3 regions of the Photobacterium sp. ABD4_091 genome follow, and region 3 is predicted to be linked to each of the others. Evidence: riboswitches for the same ligand, from Rfam matches in the RefSeq annotation. Region 3 holds a riboswitch; each other region holds the start of a gene.

Region 1 (8,108 bases), 550 kb from region 3:
AGCCAAATTTGTGTCACCCAATTTATCGAAGAATACTACGCAACGCCGAAGACTTGGGGGGGTGAAACAATCAGCTGGCAAGGTATTGCATGCCCTGAACCAATGGCTTTTCCATCAGGGCAGCCAGAGTGAGCTTCAGCACAATGGTATGGTGACGACGTTCTGTGCGGTGATCATCAAATCCAATACAGCCTATGTCATGCATGTCGGTGATACCCGTGCCTACCTCTACCGCAACCAGGCGTTAATCCAGCTCACCCAGGATCACCGCCGCCATCAATACGGCCAGCAATATTTCCTCACCCGTTCATTAGGGATGGACAGCCATATCGAGGTGGATTTCCAGCAACTGCGGCTGGAAAAAGGAGACCGCTTGCTGCTGGCAACCGATGGTGTCCACGAATGGGTGGATGACTCAAAGCTGCTGCAGGCGCTGTCTTCAGCAAGCCCCGTTGAGCCGCTGTCCGAACAGTTGGTTGAGGAAGCGCTAGCGGCAGGAAGCCAAGATAATGTGTCGAGCTTACTGATTGATGTGAATGCCTTGCCGGTATTGACCATGGATGAGTACATAGGTGAGCTGACAAAGCGGGTGATCCCGCCGGTGATGGAAGAAGGGAACCGAATTGACCAATACCGAATACTACGCGTGTTGCATAGCGGTCCACGTAGCCATATTTACCTGGCAGTGAGCGAATTTGATAATCAACGTTATGTGTTGAAGATGCCATCATTGAACTTTGCCGAGGATTACCAGTACCTGCAGGGCTTTGTGCGTGAAGGCTGGGTCGGGGAGCAGGTATCCCACCAGAGAATAATGAAAATCCATCCTTTTTCTCGTCACTCTCCTTTTCTGTATCATGTTTGCCAATGGGTAGAAGGAAAATCATTGCGACAATGGATGGACGATAACCCTAAACCGGATATTGAAAAAGTACGGGTAATGGCTGAGGAGATAATTAAGTCAATTCGTGTGATGCAGCGCCATCGGCTTATTCATCGTGATATTAAGCCAGAAAATTTAATTGTTGACCAATTTGACCAAATCGTCATTATTGATTTTGGTTCCGTTTATTCTGAGCATTTTGATGAAGTGCAAACACCTATTGCCGAAACGGTACCCGTTGGTGATATTAAATATTTATCTCCGGAGTGTTTGTTAGGCGGTAAAGTCTCCATGAGGTCTGACATGTATTCAATATCTATCATTATTTACGAGATGCTGACAGGCCATTTCCCTTACCCATTTCCCAACACATTTAAACCGGCACAGGCAAATAGCCAATGGCCGGAATATATACCCCTAGAGAATTATCGTGATGACCTGCCTGCGTGGCTGGATATAGTTATTCGTAAAGGGTGTTTTGCCCGGGCTAACCAACGTTATGAAGCCCTTTCTGAGCTGAAGAATGACCTGTTCCATCCGTCTTCACAAGTGCTGAGGCAGGCAGGCAAACGGTCTTTGAAAAGCAAGAATCCAGTGCAATTTTGGAAAATTATATCACTTTGCTTGTTTTTTATTGTGATTGCTCAAATTGCCGTCATGGTAAGTTGATATTACGGGTGTGAATTACTATGTTGGAGTTATTGGTGGTGCAAATGGCTTCATGGTTTTAATTATTTCATTTCTGTCAATTTAATTTATTAATCTTAATAACTTAAAATTAAATGAGATCATCCTTCCATTGCTAATGGCTGATTTTTGCTGATATTAAAAAAAACACTATAAATATACCGAGCTCCTTCAGTCTAAACCTTGAAGTGGCTTATTTTTATATCGTCAGCTAAAGGCTAATTATCCGAAAGGGTAGGGCGCAAAACTTCCGGCCTACGGAGAAATATTTTTTAAAGCACTGTCTCTTAAAACACTGCCTCTTAAAAAATAGCCTCTAGGGTAGCGGGGTTACCTGATAGGAATAAGCAAGATCAAACGATAAGATCAACGCAGTGGCTTCTTCCCATTAGCTGGCTTCCCAAAATAATCATAATGGAAGCTAAACATGAAAAAGGTGATTAACTTTTCTTTGGGCGCTATGTCAGTCATGGCCGCCCTCTCTCCATTACACGCAAGTGCCCATGGTTGGGCCGACTTCCCTGCTGCTCGCCAGGTGATATGTGAGTCTGACGGTGGTCACTGGGGGCCATCAGATGGTTCCCAGATCCCGAATGAAGCGTGCCGTGCCGCATTTATGGAGTCGGGAACCTATCCGCTAGTGCAGAAAAATGAGTTTGCCGCATTGGTTAAGGATTATCACAACATGGATGCGGTTAAGGCAGCAGTGCCGGACGGTACTATCTGTTCCGGTGGTGATCCGCGTAAGAGCGGCATGAGTGTTGCCTCGGGGCATTGGCAGCGTACCGACATGAAAGCCGGTGAAACTTTCACTTTGCGCTACCGTGCAACGGCACCGCATAACCCGAGTTTTTGGCAATTCTACCTGACCAAGCCGGGTTACAATGCTGCGCATAGCCGTATTGGCTGGGATGATCTGGAGCTGATTGATACTACGGGCAATGTCGCAGTGACGCAGGAAGGCAATGGCCAGTACTACCTGATTGATGTGACCCTGCCAAGCGGCCGTTCTGGTGAGGCAACGCTGGTGTCACGCTGGCAGCGCAATGATCCGGCCGGTGAAGGTTTCTACAACTGTAGTGATATCCGTTTTGACGGTGAAGTGTTACCGCCTGAGTGGACGACTAAGGGCCAGTACGTCAAGCCGGGTGTCGAGGCGCAAGATGGCGATAGCGTCTGGTTCCGTATTTTCAACAAACAAGGCTCTGAAATTGTATTCGAGAAGCTGCCAATTACAGCGGCTAACGAGAACATCAATACTTGGTCTTATGATCTTGCTCAACTGATCAACGAGAAATACCCAACCGTTACTCAGGTGGGTGTGGAAGAAGCATCGGGTGATATCGTTTATCAGCCATCGGATCTGTATACCAACCAAGTCTTTGTCACCAACCCTGATTACAATTACGCGCTGGATGTGCGTGATGGGGATGTGATTGAACCCGCTCCGGTAACAGTTCAAGGCCTGAAAAGCGAATACACCCAGGGCAGCGATAGTAAAACCTACATTGATGCAACAGTCAGCTCTGAAGGCCGGTACCTGATCAACATGAAGTTGCTGGATAGCACAGGTCACCAGTTAGCGCTGGCGAGTGATATTGTCGATAACGGTAACATTGACCTATCGGTATTCACGACCGAAACAGGCTCATTCAGTGTTGTGGTAACCGCAGCTGAGCAAGACAGCAGCGAACACAAGGTTGTTGAAACCAAGCCGATTACCATCAAGGATAGCTCAGGTGGCGGTGATTACGACTATGCCTATCCTGATGGTATCGGTAGTTATGTACCGGGTGAGACAGTCGTGCTTGGCCGCGACGGTAACACCTACCAGTGCCGACCATTCCCAGAAGGTGGCTGGTGTAACATTGACTCACCGCACCATTACGAACCTGGATTTGGTTCAGCGTGGCAGGATGCCTGGATCAAGCAATAACCACCAAAGCAATAAGTAGCCATTTAATATGGCGTCAAAACGCTGGCACAAGCCAGCGTTTTTTTATGCGTTTCAGATCACAAAATAGCCCCGCTCGTAGTGATAAATCGAAAAGCAGTGTTTCCCTGGGTAGACAATGTTTATATGTAACTTGTTGATTTGATGATCTGGCTCAAACTACATGACATGAATGCTTTGTGAGGATTTATAATTTGCTCCAGATCAATTTGTTGCACACATTTCTGGTGGTAGGTTTTATTTGCAGAGAGCAAGACTGATTACGTATAGCCCGTTTACGCATAAGCGAGAGACAGAAGCAGAAGCGGTTTATGGTAATTAGTTTTTGATAATTATGGAGAATTTATCATGAGTAGCGCATTTTTTATCCCAACAGTCAACTTGATGGGTGCCGGCTGCCTGGCAGAAGCTGCTGATGCAGTGAAGGCCCACGGCTTTAAAAAAGCCCTGATTGTGACTGATAAAGTGCTAAGCCAAATCGGTATGGTTAAGCAGGTTGCAGATCTGCTGGCACAGCGTGATATTGATTCTGTTGTTTTTGATGGTACACAACCAAACCCAACGATTGGTAATGTTGAAGCAGGTTTGGCGTTGTTGAAAGACGGTGAATGTGATTTTGTCATTTCGCTGGGTGGCGGTTCACCGCACGACTGTGCCAAGGGGATTGCGCTGGTTGCTTCTAACGGCGGTAAAATTGCTGATTACGAAGGTGTCGATCAGTCTGCAAAACCTCAGTTGCCATTGGTGTCGATTAATACCACTGCAGGTACTGCAAGCGAAATGACGCGCTTCTGTATCATTACCGATGAAGCGCGCCATATCAAAATGGCTATCGTTGACAAGAACACCACACCGCTGATGTCGGTAAACGATCCTGAGCTAATGCTGGCCAAGCCTGCCTCCCTGACTGCTGCGACAGGTATGGATGCATTGACTCACGCGATTGAAGCTTATGTTTCTATCGCTGCAACGCCAATTACCGATGCGGTGGCTATCAAGGCGATTGAGCTTGTCCAAGCGCACCTGCGCACGGCAGTGAAAGACGGCCAGAACATCGAAGCCCGTGAGCAAATGGCTTATGCGCAGTTCATGGCAGGTATGGCATTTAACAATGCTTCTCTGGGCTATGTTCACGCCATGGCGCACCAGCTAGGTGGCTTCTACGATCTGCCACACGGTGTATGTAATGCGGTATTGCTGCCGCACGTCCAGCGCTACAACGCACAGGTTTGTCCTGAGCGCCTGAAAGATGTCGCAAAAGCGATGGGCGTGAATGTTGAAGGCATGACGGCAGAGCAGGGCGCGGAAGCAGCACTGGAAGCCATTCAGGAACTGTCTCAGGATGTGGGTATTCCTGCTGGCCTTCAGGAGCTAGGCGCGAAGGCAGAAGATATCGCGGTATTGGCTGACAACGCACTGAAAGATGCGTGTGGCTTTACTAACCCGAAACAAGCCAGCCACGAAGAAATTTCAGCTATCTTTGCTGCGGCAATGTAACTGAGCCAACACCACTGCACGATTGATTGTTTGCGCCCACCATTAGGTGGGCGCTTTTTTGTTTTCGATTGCTAGCATGCTTAACGCAAAGAATTTATAGGCTGTTGCTGAAGCGCTCCGAAGATGGTGCCGTCTCTTTTGCTGCAGCCCCTTCTGGTATAGTCTCTTCCGGTATAGCCTCATTCGGTGCTGATGGCCTTTTGTAATGCATAACACCGTTTTTCCCCTGCTGCTTAACTTCATACATGGCAAAGTCGGCCTGTTGTAGGACTTCACTGACACTGGAGGCGTTGCCCGGGTATTCGCTGCTGCCGATGCTGGCGGAAACTGGGTAGCTTTTGCCGTTCAGGATGACGGGGTGCTTGAAACTGTTGAGCAGCTTTTGACTGATATTGATTTCGTGCTCCCACGCCAGCGACTCAATCACGGCGAACTCATCCCCGCCCATGCGTGCAACGTGGTAGTGTTCCCCGCTCATTGCTGCCAAGCGGCTGGCCACGGTGATTAAAAGTTTGTCGCCGGCATGGTGCCCCAGTGTGTCATTGATTTCCTTGAACCCATCTAAATCAATGAGGTAAAAGCGAAAAGGTTGTCCGGTCGAGACCAGCTCGCTGAGGTAGTGGTTGAGCCACAAGCGGCTGTGGATCCCGGTTAAGGTATCGCTCATTGCCAGCTTGCGCATGGCGGATGACTCGCGCCATAGCGCCCACAATAAAATACCACCGAGCAAGACAATGGCACAAAGCAGGAAGTAAACCAGCACTTTCATGGTCTGGGTGGCCTCAACCCGCTTGAGGAGATCGCCACTCGAGAGGCGGAATTTGTGGCTGAGGAAAATCACCAAATTCTCGTAGCGGTCTTTGACGTCCGTGATCAGCCTTGCCTCGGAATCGCCCGGCTCGAAGGCGATGAGCTGTGGTTCTATGGAGCGGATATAGGCAAATTGCTTGCTGATTTGATGGTAGGCACCATCAAAGTGATATAGGTGGCTGATATGGGTGTTATTGAGAATAGTTTTGAACCGGCTCCATAGGATCTCGTATTGCAGCATCATATCGTTATGGTCACTGGTACCCACTGCATAGCGGTGAAGCTGGAGGTGGAACTCAGCATATTCCTTGTGCAGCTGGAGAACATACCACGCGGCCTCGTTTTGGCTATTGGCAATGATATCTGAATTGCGCTTCAGGGCAGTGACTGCCACCAGGATACTGATAATCAGCAATGGCGTGATATAAATGAGCAGGGAGGTGATGCGGCGGCTAATTCCCATATGCAGCTCGACTACATGGCTTCGATAACGGTGAGCTGCCAGACCATGTTGGCAAGGTGCTTGGTTTCAGCAGCTTCGGGATGTTCATTGAGGGAAATGATAACCCAATAGGGGCCGTAGTCTCTCACTTTCAAATATTGGCCATCTTGCTTGATGGCGAGCAATGGGTTGTATTGCTTGATGTAGTCATGGCTGACCTCGACGGAGTAATCATTGAGGGCGAGCAGCTTCAGCTTGGCAACCGATAAGTCAAAATGCTCGAGCAGTGTCAGCAGGCGGACGCCTTCAAACGTTGCGCTCTGCTCTAGCCAGGGGAGGTGAGTTGAAATTGACGATTGGGGAAGCCCTTCAAGTTGATTGCGTTCAAGGGTAATAGAGAGCTGCTTGCCTGAACGGTCTTTACCGGTTAATGCCAGTGGGATTCCTTGGCTCCATGTCGAGAATGTGGTGAAAAGGGCAAAACAGTAAAAAAGGCACAGTATTGCCAACCTCGGGTTTGCCTGCTGCATCGTAACTCCCCTAAATTTTCGTCCTGAACTCTCCAGCGCAATAGCAATACGTTTCTTGCGGCAGAGAACACTGAAGCGGCTTGGATATATACCCAAGCAACTTGAGGTAACTTGGGTATAATTGTAGTTGTTTCTGTTACAAGTGAGGCAAAGAAATCAAAACAAAATAGAAAGAGTTCGTTGTAATTTTATTATTGGCTGATGTGTTTTTAATCATGCGGTTAGCGAGTTTATGTGCTTTTTTTGAACGCATCTAAGTGGTGAGATCAAAATAATTTCTGAAAAAACTTGAGCTGGTCAGGCTTACTCTCTAGAATCCCCCTTCCTTTTTCGCTTGTATGACTAGTGGTCTGACAAGCGATGCTAATGGTGTAAACCATGTCTATCAGGGCGGAGCCCCTGTTTTGACAACCTTGTGGTTGTATCAATGTTTCCGGCGCCTAAGCGGAAGCACTCATTAAACAATCTGTGTTCAACTCGTAAATCCAGGAGTGCAAATTGGAAATTTTCAATTTCGTTCTGGACAACTGGGATGTGATTGTCTCTCGCACTGTAGAGCATCTGTCGTTGGTGAGCCTGGCCGTTGGCCTAGCCATGATGACAGGGGTACCTATTGGTATCGCAATTACCCAGAATCAGCGTGTCGCCAATGTGGTGTTATACGTTGCGTCCATTATCATTACGATCCCTTCTATTGCCTTGTTCGGGATCATGATCCCTGTTCTGTCGATTATCGGCCAGGGTATTGGTTATCTGCCTGCAGTGATTGCGGTTTTGCTGTATTCGCAGTTGCCAATTATTCGTAATACCTACACCGCAATTAACAACGTTGACCCGGCCCTGCGCGAAGCGGCAAGGGGTATCGGCCTGACCAACATGCAGCGCCTGCGCCTGGTGGAAATTCCACTGGCAATCCCGGTGATCATGGCTGGTGTGCGTACCGCCGTGGTGATGAATATCGGCGTTATGGCGATCGCCACCTACATCGGTGCCGGTGGCTTGGGGACGTTTATTGCACGAGGGATCAGCCAGTCTGACCCGCGCCAGCTGATTGTTGGTGCTGTAGCTGTGAGCCTGTTGGCAATCTTTGCCGATACGGTATTGGCGAAAATCCAAAAGAAATTCACACCGAAAGGTGTCGTCGTTCACGGCTAAGTTTTACGAATTTAAGAGGGCGTTTTCATGATCCAACTTGAGAACCTGACAAAAGTTTTTGAAACACCACAGGGTGTGGTGACAGCAGCCGATCATATCAACATGGAAGTACCGACCGGCGAAATCTGTGTCCTGCTGGGCCCGTCTGGC
Region 2 (8,108 bases), on a different contig from region 3:
GCTGTACTCTTTATTTCTTTATGTTTCGCGGTGTTGTTTTTTTAGTGTGTTATAGGTACGACATTAGCAGCAACAATTTGTTTAATAAAGATAACTAGAAATTGAACCTCAGCTAAAAAATGTCTGCCAACTCGGCATACATCCAATTCATCACTTGGCCGACTCCTTTGTCCCTGCGCTTAACTACACCCATCTCAACTAAAAGGGGCTCAGGGATTTCTTCACTCGACAACTCCACCAGTTCATCCACGTACCATATCTCCTTTGCAACGTGCTCAGGAACTAACGCCCAGCCTATGCCGCGTATCACCATGGCGGAAATCAGATAATAAGAGTCAATATGCCAATAGTTTGATGAAATAGGCTTCGCTTTACCTATTCCCATTCGATCACGAATCACGAGTTGCCTGTGCTGGGTTAGATCAGCGATTTTCGGAGCAGGGATTTTTGCCAAAGGGTGTGCTTTCGACACAATCAAGGCATGTTTGAATTGGCCTATTGAGGTAAATTCCAAGCTCTCAGGCAAAACATCTTGGTGAAACAGTACTCCAAGATCAGCCTTTTCAGACTCCACCCATTGCGAAATATCTTGTTGCGAGCCATTAATGATTGTCAGTTTCAGCAATGGATGGCGCTCTGCCAACAAAGCAAATAGGCTCTCAAATGCAGTAACCGGCACTGCTTCATCAATCGCTATAGTAAATGTCGCCTCCTCACCTGAGGATACAGTCATGGCTCTGGCCGATAAACGCTGACACTGTGCCAGTACCGTCTGAGCTTCTATGTACATTTCTTCACCGGCGGCAGTTAACACCGGCAACCGGGCACTCCGATCAAACAACTCAAACCCCAAGTCCAGCTCAAGGTTGTTAATCGCGGTACTCACTCGTGATTGCGCTTTACCCAGGTGCCTGGCTGCGGCGGAAAAAGAGCCGTGTTTCACCGCACTTACAAAAGCTTCCAGTTGATCTATCGTCCAATTCACGCAGCTCATCCCACAGTAATCCAATGACTCTTCATTTTAACCCATCCGAAAACCGGATGGATACCAACTTCAATCAATCTTGAAAATAACGATAATGATATCAAAGTCACAAAAGCCTGATATCCCATGCAAGAGAAAATCACTCAAGAGTCACCACAGCCAAGCACTACAATTGATAACAAAAGTATTAGTAAAACTTTCTGGCGATATGCGATACCGTCCGTCGCCGCCATGCTGGTAAACGGCCTGTATCAAGTCATTGATGGTATTTTCGTTGGCCACTACATCGGTTTTGAAGGCTTGGCTGGTATCAATATGGCCTGGCCAATCATCGGCCTTATTGCTGGCCTCGGCTTACTTGTGGGCATGGGTACAGGCAGCCTTATTTCAATCTACAAAGGCGAAGGCAACCACACCAAGGCGCAGCAGGCACTCTCAACCGGCCTGGGCCTAATCGCGATCTTTGGTTTATTGGTGATGGCTCTGCTGGCCATGATTGCTCCATCGTTATTGCTCGCACAGGGCGCAACAGGAACGCCATTGGCAATGGGCAGCGCCTATATCGAAGTCTTCACTTGGGGCGCAGTATTTACGATCGCCGCAGGTGCCCTGCCCATGCTCATCCGTAACGACGATAGCCCTAACTTCTCAACCGCATTGATGATGGCGGGTGCAGTGATCAATATCATCCTCGATTACATTTTCATTGCCCATTTGGATATGGGGCTCAAAGGGGCTGCGATTGCAACAATCATTGCCCAAATATCTATCACTGTCGTGGCGGTTGGCTATTTTTTTACGCACTATTCAAAGCTAAGGCTCAATTTAAGCACTCTGAGATTTAACTTCCGTATTGCGGCTAATGCAGTAAGCCTTGGCACATCTAGCTTGTTTATGTATGTCTATTTCAGCTTTATCATTGCCGTACACAACAAGCTTTTTATGGATTATGGCAGTGCCATCCATGTCGGGGCATTTGCTATTGTTGGCTACTTAATGACCATGTACTACCTACTTGCGGAAGGTATTGCTAGCGGTATGCAGCCACCGGTCAGTTATTACTATGGGGCTGGCCATGGCAAGAAAATCCGGGCAACGCTCATCCTTGCTAGCAAAGTCGTTGTGCTCACAGGGGTAGGCTCAGTTATCTTCCTAAACCTGTTCCCTAATACCTTGGTAAGCTTATTCAGCAACGGCGACCCTGCCCTTGCGACTGAAACAGTCAATGGGCTTCGCTTGCATCTGTTTGCCATGTTCCTAGATGGCTTTATTGCGCTAGCTTCCGTTTACTTCATGTCAGTTAACCAAGGCGGAAAGGCGCTCGGTATCTCAGCGGGTAACATGCTGGTTCAATTGCCATTCCTGTACTTTTTGCCGCAATGGCTTGGTGTAGATGGTGTTTGGCTGTCGGTGCCATTATCGAACATTCTGCTGGCAGCGATTGTTGTGCCTTTGGTATGGAAAGATATTCAGAAAAAGCAGCGTAGCGATATCTCGTTCAACGCGGTAACGGCGTAACGCAGCCATAGGAAGTTAAAATGCACCCAATAAAAAAGTACACGCAGAAAGCGTGTACTTTTTACTTGTTCTTTTACCTTAAATTGCAGCCGGCAGGTATCGCTAGAATATCCCTTTCTTCTTGATCTTCTGCACATGGGCAAGACGCTCATTAAGATCAACAACCGGCGTTTCATTATTCTCTTGTAACGGTTGCCCCTGCTGAGCCCCAGCACTGCCATTAGGTAAGTTACGGATCATATCGGTTTGGGCTGTAAGTAATTGCTTTAGTTCAGCAATCTGTTGCGACTGTTCCTCTACCCGCTTCAATAGCTCTGCCTGTGATGGATGCAGCTCCTGTGACTCAAGGTGATTTTGCGACGCTTGGTGCTTCTGCGACGTCTGCTGACTTTGTAACGATAGCTGCTCGCGGGTATGGTTTGCTTCAGCTTGAATGTGTTCGACAATTGAAGCTTTCATTGCCTGAAGCATTTCATTCTGTGCTTGTTGGCTTGCTGCTGGCTCGATTTCTTTCGCTAGCAACCCCAACCCTTTCAGGATTCCCTCCAAAGTTGACGCTGACACCTGCGCTTCTGTTACCTGCAAACTCAGTTGCTGGGAAAGTTCAGGGTTTAACAGATACAAGAACAAACCACTGAGATAGACTTGTTTCTGAACATTCCGCGCATTGATTAAGGCCAACCCATTCTCTTCGGCTGACTCTGCTTTCAAACGCGAAAAGTCTTCAGCCCATTGATGAAGAACTTTACTCGCATAAAGATCTGCCGGGTTGTTGAGCGGGTCGAGGTAAATCGAATAATTAATCCGCTTCAAACGATCAACCATTGACAGCCTCTTGCTCTGGCATGTTCACAGCCTCGCCGTCTGCATGGTACAAACAAAGCTCGCGGGCCAATGCTTCTTGTGGCTCATCCACCAGCACGACTCGCTCACCCAATGTCTCATAGGCTTTTTTCACGGCCGGATAGATTAAACTCGCTCCACCACCGACTAGGTAGACACGGTTAGGGTTCTTGGCGAACTTCTTCGCTTCGTATGCCACTTGCTTACCTAGCTCTTCAACCTTGGTTTCGATTTTGTCGAGAATGACCGAAATCTGGCTCTCGTCGTTCACTACCTCGCGAACAAAACCCAAATTATCACGTTGCTTGATAAGCTCATTGGCCACCAAGTAACTTGAATCACTGTCAGCAACAGCCAGTGACTTGCGCGCCACATCCGTCACCATGGACACACCGATTTCATTATTGCCGTAGATTGCAGAAACATCATCAAACTCACCAACAATCACCCCCATATCCAGTGTCGTACCACCGATATCAATCACCAGAGAACGATTAAACTGGCTAACAGACTGCATAGTCAGGGTAGAAAGCACCGCAGGTAAACTCTCCGGCATCACCTCAACATCAACGATTTCAAACAACTCGCCTTTGTTAAGCTCGATCTGGCGCATCAAATTGTCACGCTTACGGGCAATTTTATCTTCGTTCTTCTGACAGTCTTCGCCGTTGTAGTATTCCGTTATTGGCAAGGTGACCACCAATTTTACCGGGCTTGGTTCAATACCTGTCTGTAACAAGGCATGGTGGACGGACAGCAGGTTCAAATCATCATATTGATAATCGACATGTGTTGTTTCCAGCGCCTTGTCTGAAGTCATGTCGTAGGTATATTTGGTTGAGCCAATCGTATAGTTAAAGATCTTCTTGTCTTTTCGCAGTGCGGCACTTTTCCAGTTTTTTCGGAACGAGTTAGGCGAGATAACGGTGTGTAGTTCACCTTGCTCAATCCAACTTACTTTAACGTTGGTTGAACCGTCATCAACCGCAAATTTACGTGGCGTCATTGTTTTCCTGCTTTTTCTCAGTGAGAGTAATTTGTCTACGCGAAAGTAAATATAAACCGCAGTCCAATGGCAAACGCAGCACGAGAGATTTGAAGCAAATCAGCAAAAACAAAATAATCTTAGTTATTCATTTAATTTCTTCGAAAGTGCGTCGATCAGCTTTATTTGACAGCAATTTCTCGCTAACACCCAGCCTAGTTACAACCAGTGAATAACAGTACTTAATTTTAACGTTTAACTTTCTTGCTCATTCACCTCACCTTATTTCAAATGATATTAGTAAGCGATTGATTTAAAATAAAAATAGATTAGGTCCTTGAATTTTATAAATCATTTTCTGAATACCTTTCAACACCATTGCTTCATAGAACACCTAAATAAAAGAACAGTATATTGGTGTCAGATTGAGTGTTATGGATTACCTTGGTCTATATTCACCTAAAAAATATAGCCCGAGCCATCTATAACAATAAAAAATAGTAAGTTATATCGACATTTTTTTGTCACCATAGGCCGCAGTGCATGGCGATCAGGGAGTTAAACTGGTCGCACCAATTTGCTAGACACAGATCACCAAACCAATTAAATTCAAACACTTAATTGAATTAATTTTACCATTAAAGTTCATGAAGCAAGCTCACATACCTACAATTTTTTGCTACCAAACAAAAGATTTTTCTTTGACCAAAATAAGAGGCTTTGCTACTAATTTAATAGTACTTGTGACAACGGCAAACTAAATGAAAGTTTAGGACGCAAAGCTTCCGGTCTAATGATTTATCTATGATAGCGGGGCTACCTCAAGTGGAGTTTACTCCCTTTCGTTGTGCTTGTATTTATTAAAACAAATGGAGTGTGAACATTATTGATTGGTTCTGTTTTGTCTCGTTTTCTAAATAGAGTTTCAATTTATTCCGCTCAACAAACCATTACTCGTTATATGTAAATGGAGTTCATTCTGTGAAAAAGTCTAATCTAGCCATATTTATTGGCGGCTTACTCTCGTCCTCAATAAGCTATGCTGCCGCACCCGGCGCACCAACCATTGATTGGGGTGAGCACACCTACGCTCTTGTCGAGTTAAACCGAGATGCCAGCAGCTACGAAGATATCGTGGTTGATGTACATGACAGTGTCGCCGTTACCGTTTCTTGGCAAACATGGAGCGGCGACCCTGCAGAGACGGCCAATGTGAAACTTGATGGCAGTACGGTCTGGACCGGCAGTGGCAGCGTTAAAAGCGCCACATTTGATGTCAGCAAAGGTGGTGTCTACGACATGACTGTTGAACTGTGTAACGCTGATGGCTGCAGCGAAAGTGGCAGCGTCGAGCTTACTATCGCCGATACCGATGGTAGCCACTTAGCGCCGTTGGTACCCGTTCTGCAAGAGAACAATAAACCTTATACCAATAAATCAGGTAAGGTTGTCGGTAGCTATTTTGTTGAGTGGAGTGTGTATGACCGCGCCTTCCCTATCGATAAAGTCCCAGCCCAAAACCTCACTCACATCATCTACGGTTTCACCCCAATCTGTGGCGGCAATGGCATCAATGACAGCTTGAAGCAAATCCCTGGCAGCTTCGAAGCATTGCAAAAAGCCTGTGCGGGGCGAGAGGATTTCAAAGTCGCTATCCATGACCCTTGGGCTGCACTTCAAAAAGGCCAACAAGGCGTCAGTGACTGGGCTGATCCGTACCGGGGTAACTTTGGCCAGATGATGGCGCTCAAACAAGCCTACCCAGATTTGAAGCTCCTGCCTTCTATTGGTGGCTGGACCCTATCAGACCCATTCTACTTCATGCACGATGAAGCGAAGCGCCGGACCTTTGTTAACTCAGTCAAAGAGTTCCTGCAGACCTGGAAGTTCTTCGATGGTGTAGATATCGACTGGGAATACCCGGGCGGTAACGGTGCTCACCCTACTCTTGGTGACAAAGAAAAAGACGGTGAATTGTATGTCACGCTGATGAAAGAGCTGCGTGAAATGCTGGATGACTTGTCCAAAGAAACCGGCCGTACCTATGAGCTGACTTCTGCCATCGGTGTCGATGTCAAAAAGATCGAAGTCGTAGATTACAGCCGCGCCCAGCAATATATGGACTACATCTTCCTGATGAACTACGACATGTTCGGTGCCTTCGATTTGAACAACCTAGGCCATCAATCCGGACTGTATGATGCGAGCCATAACCCTGCGGTTACCCACACCACAGACCGCGGCGTCAATGACCTCCTAGCACAAGGGCTCGATCCGAAAAAGCTTGTCATAGGCGTACCTAAATATGGACGAGGCTGGAAAGGCGTTCACAACTATACTGGCGATAACCCGATGACCGGACAGGCCACCGGCGGCATTGATGGCACCTGGGAGGCTGGTGTGCTCGATTACCGTGACATTGCCGACAACCATTCAGGCAATGGCTGGGAAGATCGTTACGATGAGCAAGCAGAAGCCTCTTACAAGTGGAACCCAACCACCAGGGAGCTTATCTCTTACGATAATGCCAGAGCAGTTAAAGCCAAGGGCAACTATGTCCAGCAACATGGCTTAGCCGGCTTGTTCTCATGGGAAATTGATGCCGATAATGGCGATGTCCTTAATGCCATGCACGAAGGGCTGGGCCATGGTGATGGCGGAGTGACACCACCACCGGAGAACAAACCGCCTCATGCCAATGCCGGCGTTGACAAGACCGTTACAGGGCCAATTGATGTCATATTAGATGGCTCAAACTCCTACGATCCGGAACAGCAAGCTATTAGTTATGCCTGGAAACAAACTGCTGGTGACACCCTGGCTATTACTGGGGAACACGAAGCAAAGGCAACGATAGCCGTTCCGTCTACCGATATTGACATCAGCTATTCCTTCACCCTGACAGTAACAGACGAGGAAGGCCTAACTGACAGCGACACGGTAACCATCAACAACAAGGCAGAGCAGGAAAACCAGCCGCCGAGCGTATCGCTACCCGCCCAGCTTCCTGTGGAATCACAGGATACCTTCACCCTCAATGCCCAAGCGGATGACCCAGACGGTGACCCGTTGACTTACAGCTGGACTATCCCTCAAGGGTTTAGCTTAGTTTCGGGTCAAGGCACAGCATCACTCACCCTTTCTGCTCCTGCCGTTACTGAAACATTGCAGGCAACAGTGTCTGTATTGGTATCAGACGGCGCACTGGATGCACAGGCGCAAACCTCAGTGACTGTGACACCTAAAGATACAGGTGGCAATGAGTGTGACTTAACCGATCCAAATGCTGGCAACTACCCTGCTTGGTCTGGTGGTGCTGTTTACAATACCGGTGACCAAGTCAGCCACGACCAACTAGTCTGGGAAGCTAAGTACTGGACACAAAACAACAAGCCAAGTGCGACTGCCGATCAGTGGAAACTGATCAGTGATGTTGAGTTTGGTTGGAACACGGGTGTGGCGTACAACGGTGGTGATGAGGTCAACCATAACGACTACCGTTGGAAAGCCAAATGGTGGACCAAAGGCGAAGAGCCAGGAGTTGCTTCAGTATGGGAGAACATCGGTGCTGTTACTTGTGACTAACAAAAGCTAAGTGACAAACAAGTAAACCAACACCTCGAAAAGAAAAACAGCGACTCAGTGAGTCGCTGTTTTTCATGTTTTCTTCAAGTTAATCTCGGGTCAAGTTCAGTTCAATTCGATCCCACTCGACTAAGCGTTCTTCAGTAATGCCAGTTTCTTCAGACTTCACTTTAGCACTACGATAAACAACAA
Region 3 (8,108 bases):
CCTTGCCTATATAACCCTGTTCGCCTTGCTGTTCTCTTTTGATCGCAATGCAAACGCGCTAAACGCCTTTTTACTCGGCGAAGCGGAAGCCAAGCACCTTGGGGTGAATGTCCAACGCTTGAAGCGCATGTTGATCTTGCTGTGTGCCGCAGGTGTCGGGATTGCCGTATCGCTAACCGGGGTTATTGGCTTTGTCGGACTTATCGTACCACATATCGGCCGTATGATTTCAGGGCCGAACCATAAAACCTTGTTACCTCTGTCCGCTATGCTTGGCGCTCTGATCTTGCTTGTTGCTGATATGCTTGCCCGTGTTGTGGCTGCGCCAGCAGAGCTGCCTGTCGGTATCATTACCGCCCTATTAGGCGCACCATTCTTCATTTACTTACTGATCAAGCAAAGAGGCAGATTGTCATGAGCCAGCAAGCCAACTCAGCCCAATTACAGGGCGCTAACCGTGACATTGCCATTGAAGCACGTAGCTTGTCACTCAGCCTAGGGGGTAAAAAACTGCTTGATGATTTCTCGCTGCAAATCAAACGTGGTCAATTGACTGCACTGCTAGGCCCTAATGGGGCTGGCAAAAGTACCTTGCTAAAAGTACTGTGCGGTGAAGTCGAAGCAGAAGGTAATGTCGACCTGTTCGGCTACCCCCGGCAGGATTGGCCGCCCGCTCAACTGGCCAAACATCTTGGTGTCCTGCCTCAACACAGCTCATTAACGTTTGCTTTCTCGGCACAGGAAGTCGTTGAGCTTGGTGCACTTCCGCTTGAGTTACCAAATGCCCAGACTAAGCAAATTGCGCATGAAAAGATGGATATGGTCGGTGTGACCGATCTTGCTCCCCGGCTCTATCCAACCATGTCTGGTGGTGAGAAACAACGTGTGCACTTTGCCAGGGTACTCACCCAGCTAAGTCAAGCAGGTGAAAACTGCATACTGATGTTGGATGAACCCACTTCAGCGCTTGACCTTGCCCACCAGCACAACGCTTTGCTTGTTGCTAAGCAAATGGCAGAGGCTGGAGCCGCCGTGATTATCGTTATTCACGACCTTAACCTAGCAGCCCAGTATGCAGACCGGCTTGTTATCATTAACCATGGCAAGATACAAGCCGATGGTACACCGCAGCAGGCACTGACGGCCGAAACCATAGAGTCTGTCTATGGCTGGCCAGTATGCATCACCCAGCACCCCGTCGATGGCTACCCTATTGTCTTGCCGGCAGCGGCCTAGTCAGCTTAACCAAATTGCATAGAAATAATTATCAGCAGGGCTAATTTTTGGTCCTATTGCCTTCCTATCGAGCAAAAAATCGAATGCAAGCAACGAAAAATGCAATTTGAGATAACAAGCATTGCACTCTCGGTCACACTAAGTAAAATGTGAACGCAAGCGATTAAACCATGCAACATGTGCGATATGCATATCATGCATGCAGCAAAAATGTCAGTTCAGAGCCGCCCATTTGAGATGCGGCCTTTTGCCGTTTCTGCTTTTCGTACCCAACAGAACAATGAGCTACTCGAATAGAAGACCGTGACCTAGTTCATTTTTCTGTTGAGTAAATGATTAATTTATAAGGTTCTCTGACCTTTCATTATTAGAAGAATAACTATGGCAACGATTAAAGATGTTGCACGTATGGCTGGTGTATCAACAACCACAGTCTCTCACGTGATAAACAAAACTCGCTTCGTCGCAGAAGCAACCCAAAAGAAAGTGCTGGCTGCGGTAGACGAGTTGAATTACGCACCAAGCGCAGTTGCGCGAAGCCTTAAATGCAACTCAACCAAAACCATTGGCATGCTGGTGACCAAGTCAACCAATCCCTTCTTTGCGGAAGTTGTCCACGGCGTTGAGGAGTTCTGCTACGGAGCAGGCTACACCCTGATCCTGTGTAATACAGAAGGGAACCTGTCTAAACAGCGTGATTACCTACGCATGCTGGCCGAAAAGCGTGTAGATGGCTTGCTTGTTATGTGTTCAGACCTAGATGAGCAGCTTTTGGGCTTGCTAGAGCGCCAGAAAGACACCCCGATGGTGATCATGGACTGGGGCCCAGAGAGCCCGCACACGGATAAAATCCAAGACAACGCCGAGCTTGGTGGCTATGTCGCGACCAAATTCTTTATCGAACATGGTCACAAGGCCATTGGCTGCCTTACTGGACACAGTGAAAAAACCGCTTGTCGCGAACGCCTGAAAGGCTTCCGCAAAGCCATGGGCGAAGCGGGCCTAGAGGTCAATGAGGACTGGATCATCGAAGGTGACTTTGAGTGTGAGTCCGCAGTTGACGCTGCCAAGAATATTATTGCGATGGAAGAGCGCCCCAGCGCGATTTTCTGCTTTAATGACATCATGGCTATGGCGATGATCAGTACCTTCCAGCAAGCAGGCATCAACGTGCCGGAAGATATCTCTATCATTGGCTATGACAATATTGATCTGGCACCTTACTTTTCGCCGCCGCTCACCACGATTCACCAGCCAAAACGCCGCCTAGGCAAGAGTGCAATTGAAATTTTGATGCACCGCGTGAAAAACAAAGAGCACGCCACCCAGGTTTTCGAGATGGTGCCTGAGCTGGTGATCCGCCACTCAGTGAAAAAATTAAACTAAGTAGCCGCCAGCGTTTACTTTTTTAACTTTCAAACGGAGGAATTTTCCTCCGTTTTTTTATATCTATTGCAACGCAGATAAAGTCATTTTGAGACAAAAATATTCCTTCAACAGCAAAATTTAGCGCAAATTTATGGAATCAACATCACACTTCCAAAGTTGCGATCAAGTTCAAAAATATCATCTGGGATATTCTTAAATTGTCACGAACAAGGCAAACCTATCGAAAGATAGGGACGCAAAGCTTCCGGCCTAAGAGTCGTCGGGTTTTATTAACTCAGTCAACTTATGGTAGCGGGGTTGCCGATGGATATAGCAACTAATGTCAAGAAAGTCTTACTTTTTCCTGACAGTGTAATGTATTGATATTTGCTATTCTTCAATCCTCGCTCTGTTGTTAGGTGACCCAAGAAATTTTCACCGAGAAGAAGCATGGACAAACCAATTTTAAAAGAATCTTTACGCCTGTTTAGTTGTTTCGATAACGTTAAGTCACGCTCAATGTTTGGTGGTTTTGGGATTTTTGCGGGTGAAACAATGTTTGCACTCGTAGTAAATGACAAACTCCATCTTCGAGCCAACGCACAAAACGAACAAGACTATAAAAAGGCGGGGCTTAAACCATATATCTATAAAAAACGCGGCTTTCCAGTTGTAACCAAACATTACGCGATACCCGATGAATGGTGGAATGACACTGGCAAGATTATCGAACAAGCCTCTCGCTCTCTTGATGCCGCAAAAGTCGATAAAGAGACCAAAGAAAAAGCATCACCAGATCGAATAAAAGACCTACCAAACCTTCGCCTTGCGAATGAAAGAATGCTTAAGAAAGCAGGTATTTGTTCGGTTGATGAATTAATGGAAGCGGGCTCTATCAATGCCTTTAAAGCATTACAAGATACTCACCAAGGGACTGTGAGCATTGATTTGCTCTGGGCTCTAGAAGGGGCAATTAGCGGGAAACACTGGTCCGTTATTCCAAAAGACAGGCGATCTGAGTTGCTAGCAAAATTAAGCTAGCGAGATAAGTTGCATATATATAAAGAGGCCATTACGGTCTCTTTTTTGTATTTTTTCGACACTTACACGTGTCAATATTCAATCATTTCATTGACAACTTTTTGTCAATTTTCGTTAAAAATTGAATCATCTCACAACGCTGTTTATAAAACGCTCAACACCCTTTTATTGGACACTCACCCTAGTAAAATATGTTTCAAAATAGCACCGGGGGTAATTATGAACTGTTCCAAACCTTTTCCAGGGCAAAGCGATCAAATGTTCAAGGATAAGTTTGGCAAGTGGCCACGAATTATGCGCCTACTTGTTTTGTTCAGCCTGCTTCCTCCTCTTGTCGCTTTTATTCTTGTTCAGAATAACATCACTACATATCAGTCACTTCACAGCTTACTGGTATCTATCGCTAGCTTAAATGCGTTGTTGCTTTTTTGGGGCCTACTGTTAAAAATCAGGGCTCGCAAGTACTGGTATCGCAATTACCACATAGGTAAAACCATGCTGCTGGCCTTCGTGCCTCTAATGGCATGTGGCTATATTGTTCTGACGGAACTCTCTTCAGAGAAAGTGATCACCCAGTCCAAAGCTCAAACTGTACAAATATCGGTCAACTAAACACTTATTTCTGTCCACGAGTGAAATAATTTACTTCCTAGTAAGGTCTTTGTCTCATAACTATCTGATAATTTCGGTAATAATTACCACCGCTATCCTGATAGGCTCACAGTAGCATAACAAAGAGACAAGGGGTCACCGTGCGCATTTCCGCCAAAGAAAACTACTCACTATTTATCAAGCCACTTCTGTGGCTGCAAAAACGCCATTACGGCAAAGTTTTGAATCCCGCTAAGCTGTGGGGTCGCCGCCCTACGTTATTTTGGCTTGTCGCTGGTTTCTTCGGCTACCTGGATCGCCGCTCATCCCCATTAAGCCCTGTGACTCGCTCACTGGTTTGTGTCAGGGTTTCCCAGCTAAACGACTGCGCATTTTGTGTCGATGCCAATGGCATGAAGCTTGCCGAGCGTTGTGATTCTGTCGAGAAAATCAAAGCGCTTGCCAACTGGCAGCAAAGTGAACTCTTCAATGAGCAAGAGCGGGCAGTATTGGGTTATGTAGAAGCGATGACCATCACAGGGCAGCGCGTTACCGATGAAATGCTTTCAGATTTAAAACAATGGTTTGATGAAGATGCTATTGTTGATTTAACCGCGCTGGTTGCATTTCAAAACCTGTCGGCAAAATTTAACACTGCACTTGATGTACCTGAGCAAGGATTTTGTTCACTCCCGATCCAACCTGGTGGACAGCAATCCGCTGATGCCCCTACTCATACGGACAAATAAAGGAGCAAATTATGGACAGAAAAAAACTGCTGGTTGTCAGCGTAGTTGTGTCATTGATTGCTGTTTGGTTTGCATTTGATCTTGGCCAGTACTTTACCCTTGAACAAGCCAAGGCACAGCAAATCGCACTGACTGACACCATCCATGCCAAGCCTTTCCTCTCAAGCATGGTCTACTTTGTTCTTTACATTGTTGTCACCGCACTGTCTTTACCGGGTGCAGCGATTATGACTTTGCTCGGTGCAGCGCTATTCGGTTTCTGGTGGAGCCTACTACTGGTTTCTTTTGCCAGCACGATTGGTGCTACCCTCGCCTTCTTGTTTAGTCGCTTCATCCTGCGTGACTGGGTACAGGCTAAATTCGGCCACCGCCTATCCGCAATTAACCGGGGCATTGAGAAAGACGGTCCGTTTTACCTGTTCACACTGCGTTTAATACCAGTATTCCCGTTTTTCATCGTTAACTTGCTGATGGGTTTGACGCCAATTTCTACCCGCATGTTCTATCTAGTCAGTCAGCTGGGTATGCTAGCCGGTACTGCTGTCTACATTAACGCCGGTACCCAGTTAGGCCAGATAGACAGCCTAAGCGGCATAATCTCTGCGCCCGTATTGGTATCGCTGGCACTACTGGGTATCTTCCCGCTGATCGCCAAATCCGTCATGCAAATTCTCAACAAGCGCCGTGTTTACGCTGAATGGGACAAGCCAAATCATTTTGACCAGAACATGATCGTCATTGGTGCAGGCGCAGGTGGTTTGGTTAGCGCGTATATCGCGGCGGCGGTAAAAGCCAAGGTGACTCTTATTGAGCGCCATAAAATGGGGGGTGACTGCCTCAATACCGGTTGCGTTCCATCCAAAGCCATTATCCGCGCAGCCCACACCATGGCTGAAATAACCCGTGCCAAGGATTTTGGTATCGAGACCGGCGAAGCCAAAGTGGATTTTTCCAAGGTGATGCAACGTGTTCACAACGTAATTGGTAAAATCGAACCCCATGACAGCGTAGAGCGTTACAGCAAACTGGGCGTAAACTGTATCTCTGGTGAAGCGACTATTCTCTCGCCTTGGGAAGTCGAAGTGAACGGTGAACGTATCACGACCCGTAATATCGTGATTGCTACGGGTGCTCACCCGCTGGTACCGGGTATCCCTGGTTTAGATAAAGTTAACTACCTAACTTCAGATTCTATCTGGTCTTTGACTGAACAACCCCAGCGCCTATTAGTACTGGGTGGTGGCCCAATCGGTTGTGAACTGGCGCAAAGCTTCCAGCGCCTAGGCAGCGATGTCACCTTAGTCGAAATGGCTGAACAGCTGCTCATTCGTGAAGATAGTGACGCTGCCGCTTTGGTCAAGTCCAGCCTTGAGCAAGACGGTGTAGACATTAAAGCTGGCCATAAAGCGGTGAAATTCGAACGTGTTACCGATGAGCAAGGTAACGAGCAGCAGCGTGTGTTGTTGGAAACCGCTAACGGTGAGTCACTAACCGTTGAATTTGACGCCGTGATGCTGGCCCTGGGGCGTGTTGCTAATGTACAAGGTTTCGGCCTTGAGAAACTTGGCATTACCACATCTGAACGTGGCACAGTCGAGGTTAATGAATACCTTCAAACCAAGTACCCGAACATCTTTGCCGTTGGCGATGTTGCCGGTCCGTTCCAGTTGACCCATGCTGCCGCTCACCAGGCATGGTACGCAGCTGTGAATGGTTTATTTGGCCAGTTCAAGAAATTCAAAGCTGATTACTCGGTACTACCAGCAGCGACCTATACTTCACCAGAAGTGGCCCGTGTCGGTATTAATGAGAAAGAAGCCAAGCAACAAGGTATTGATTTTGATATTGTTACCTACGGAATTGATGACTTGGACCGGGCGATTACCGACGGTGAGGATCATGGCTTTATCAAAGTGATCACGCCAAAAGGCAAGGACAAAATCCTTGGAGCAACCATTGTTGGCCATAATGCTGGCGAATTACTTGCCGAATTTACCCTTGCAATGCGCCACGGCCTAGGCCTGAACAAGATATTGGGTACCGTCCACCCTTACCCAACAATGAGTGAAGCCGCAAAATACACGGCTGGGGTATGGAAACAAGCCAATGCACCACAAGGGCTGCTTACACTGGTTGAGAAATACCATGGCTGGATGCGCAAAGACGAGCAAGCTGCTGCTAGCGAGCGTGAAGCTGAATCAGCGAGCGCTGTTGAAATAAGCAGGGTTGAAAATAGACACCGTAGAAACAGCACCAAAGCGCAGCAATGAAGGTGCGCTAAGCGAAAAATAGGGATGAGAAAAGGATCATGAAAAAAACACTCCTGGGGCTGGCGCTTGCGCTGGCCTCTGGCCTTAGCACGGCACAAGCAGCTCCCGCACCAGAACAAAACTGGGATGACATCGTTAAACAGGCTGAAGGGCAAACTGTCTATTTCAATGCCTGGGGTGGCAGCCAAGAAATCAATGATTACCTACGCTGGGCAGGTCGCCAGCTACAAGCCCAGTATGGTGTCAGCCTCAAACACGTCAAAGTCGCCGACATCGCTGAAACTACCCAGCGCCTGCTGGCAGAAAAAGCCGCAGGTAAAAACGAAGGCGGCAGTGTTGACCTGGTTTGGATCAATGGTGAAAACTTCCGCTCGATGAAGGAAAGTAACCTGCTGCACGGCCCATTTACCCAGCAACTGCCTAACTGGCAATATGTGGACACTCGCCTGCCAATCGATGAAGACTTCACCGAGCCAACGGTCGGCTTGGAGGCTCCATGGGGCGTCGGCCAGTTAGTCTTTATCCATGACAAAGAAACTCTCAACAACCCGCCGAAGAATTTCGCCGAGCTGCTGAGTTTAGCAAAAGCCTTCCCGGGCAAGGTAAGCTACCCGCAACCACCTGAGTTTCACGGCAGCAGCTTTTTGAAAGCCGCTTTGCTGGAGCTAACCAATGAACCGGATTCACTCTACTCTGCAATTGACAGCCAGAAGGAACGCCAGCGATTTGAGCAGGTAACGGCACCGTTGTGGCAATACCTCGACCAGCTCCACCCTGTTGCCTGGCAACAAGGCAAGCGCTTCCCGTCGGGCACCAGTGAGACTATCCAGCTACTTGATGATCAGCAACTGCT

The links. Region 3 has a riboswitch for cyclic di-GMP ahead of ACXAGQ_RS14230 (TfoX/Sxy family DNA transformation protein). Riboswitches for the same ligand answer to the same signal wherever they lie in the genome.
Region 1: it holds a riboswitch for cyclic di-GMP, as region 3 does, so the genes downstream of both, ACXAGQ_RS11835 (lytic polysaccharide monooxygenase) here and ACXAGQ_RS14230 (TfoX/Sxy family DNA transformation protein) in region 3, are expected to answer to the same signal.
Region 2: it holds a riboswitch for cyclic di-GMP, as region 3 does, so the genes downstream of both, ACXAGQ_RS15905 (glycosyl hydrolase family 18 protein) here and ACXAGQ_RS14230 (TfoX/Sxy family DNA transformation protein) in region 3, are expected to answer to the same signal.

What each region holds. Positions count from the first base shown of each region.
Region 1 is NZ_JBSWWQ010000001.1:2,556,272-2,564,379, forward strand. It holds gene ACXAGQ_RS11825 (hypothetical protein) at 1-132, shown strand, start outside; gene ACXAGQ_RS11830 (bifunctional protein-serine/threonine kinase/phosphatase) at 62-1,552, shown strand; cyclic di-GMP riboswitch class I at 1,777-1,908, shown strand; gene ACXAGQ_RS11835 (lytic polysaccharide monooxygenase) at 1,998-3,506, shown strand; gene yiaY (L-threonine dehydrogenase) at 3,873-5,021, shown strand; gene ACXAGQ_RS11845 (GGDEF domain-containing protein) at 5,116-6,294, opposite strand; gene ACXAGQ_RS11850 (putative pterin-binding protein) at 6,306-6,803, opposite strand; gene ACXAGQ_RS11855 (ABC transporter permease) at 7,302-7,958, shown strand; gene ACXAGQ_RS11860 (ABC transporter ATP-binding protein) at 7,986-8,108, shown strand, end outside.
Region 2 is NZ_JBSWWQ010000002.1:377,496-385,603, reverse strand. It holds gene ACXAGQ_RS15925 (LysR family transcriptional regulator) at 113-985, opposite strand; gene ACXAGQ_RS15920 (MATE family efflux transporter) at 1,112-2,503, shown strand; gene ACXAGQ_RS15915 (hypothetical protein) at 2,606-3,328, opposite strand; gene parM (plasmid segregation protein ParM domain-containing protein) at 3,321-4,352, opposite strand; cyclic di-GMP riboswitch class I at 5,073-5,155, shown strand; gene ACXAGQ_RS15905 (glycosyl hydrolase family 18 protein) at 5,313-7,916, shown strand; gene ACXAGQ_RS15900 (hypothetical protein) at 8,005-8,108, opposite strand, start outside.
Region 3 is NZ_JBSWWQ010000001.1:3,102,039-3,110,146, reverse strand. It holds gene ACXAGQ_RS14245 (FecCD family ABC transporter permease) at 1-418, shown strand, start outside; gene ACXAGQ_RS14240 (heme ABC transporter ATP-binding protein) at 415-1,236, shown strand; gene ACXAGQ_RS14235 (substrate-binding domain-containing protein) at 1,618-2,622, shown strand; cyclic di-GMP riboswitch class I at 2,826-2,930, shown strand; gene ACXAGQ_RS14230 (TfoX/Sxy family DNA transformation protein) at 3,055-3,645, shown strand; gene ACXAGQ_RS14225 (hypothetical protein) at 3,865-4,257, shown strand; gene ACXAGQ_RS14220 (carboxymuconolactone decarboxylase family protein) at 4,398-4,985, shown strand; gene lpdA (dihydrolipoyl dehydrogenase) at 4,997-7,255, shown strand; gene ACXAGQ_RS14210 (ABC transporter substrate-binding protein) at 7,294-8,108, shown strand, end outside.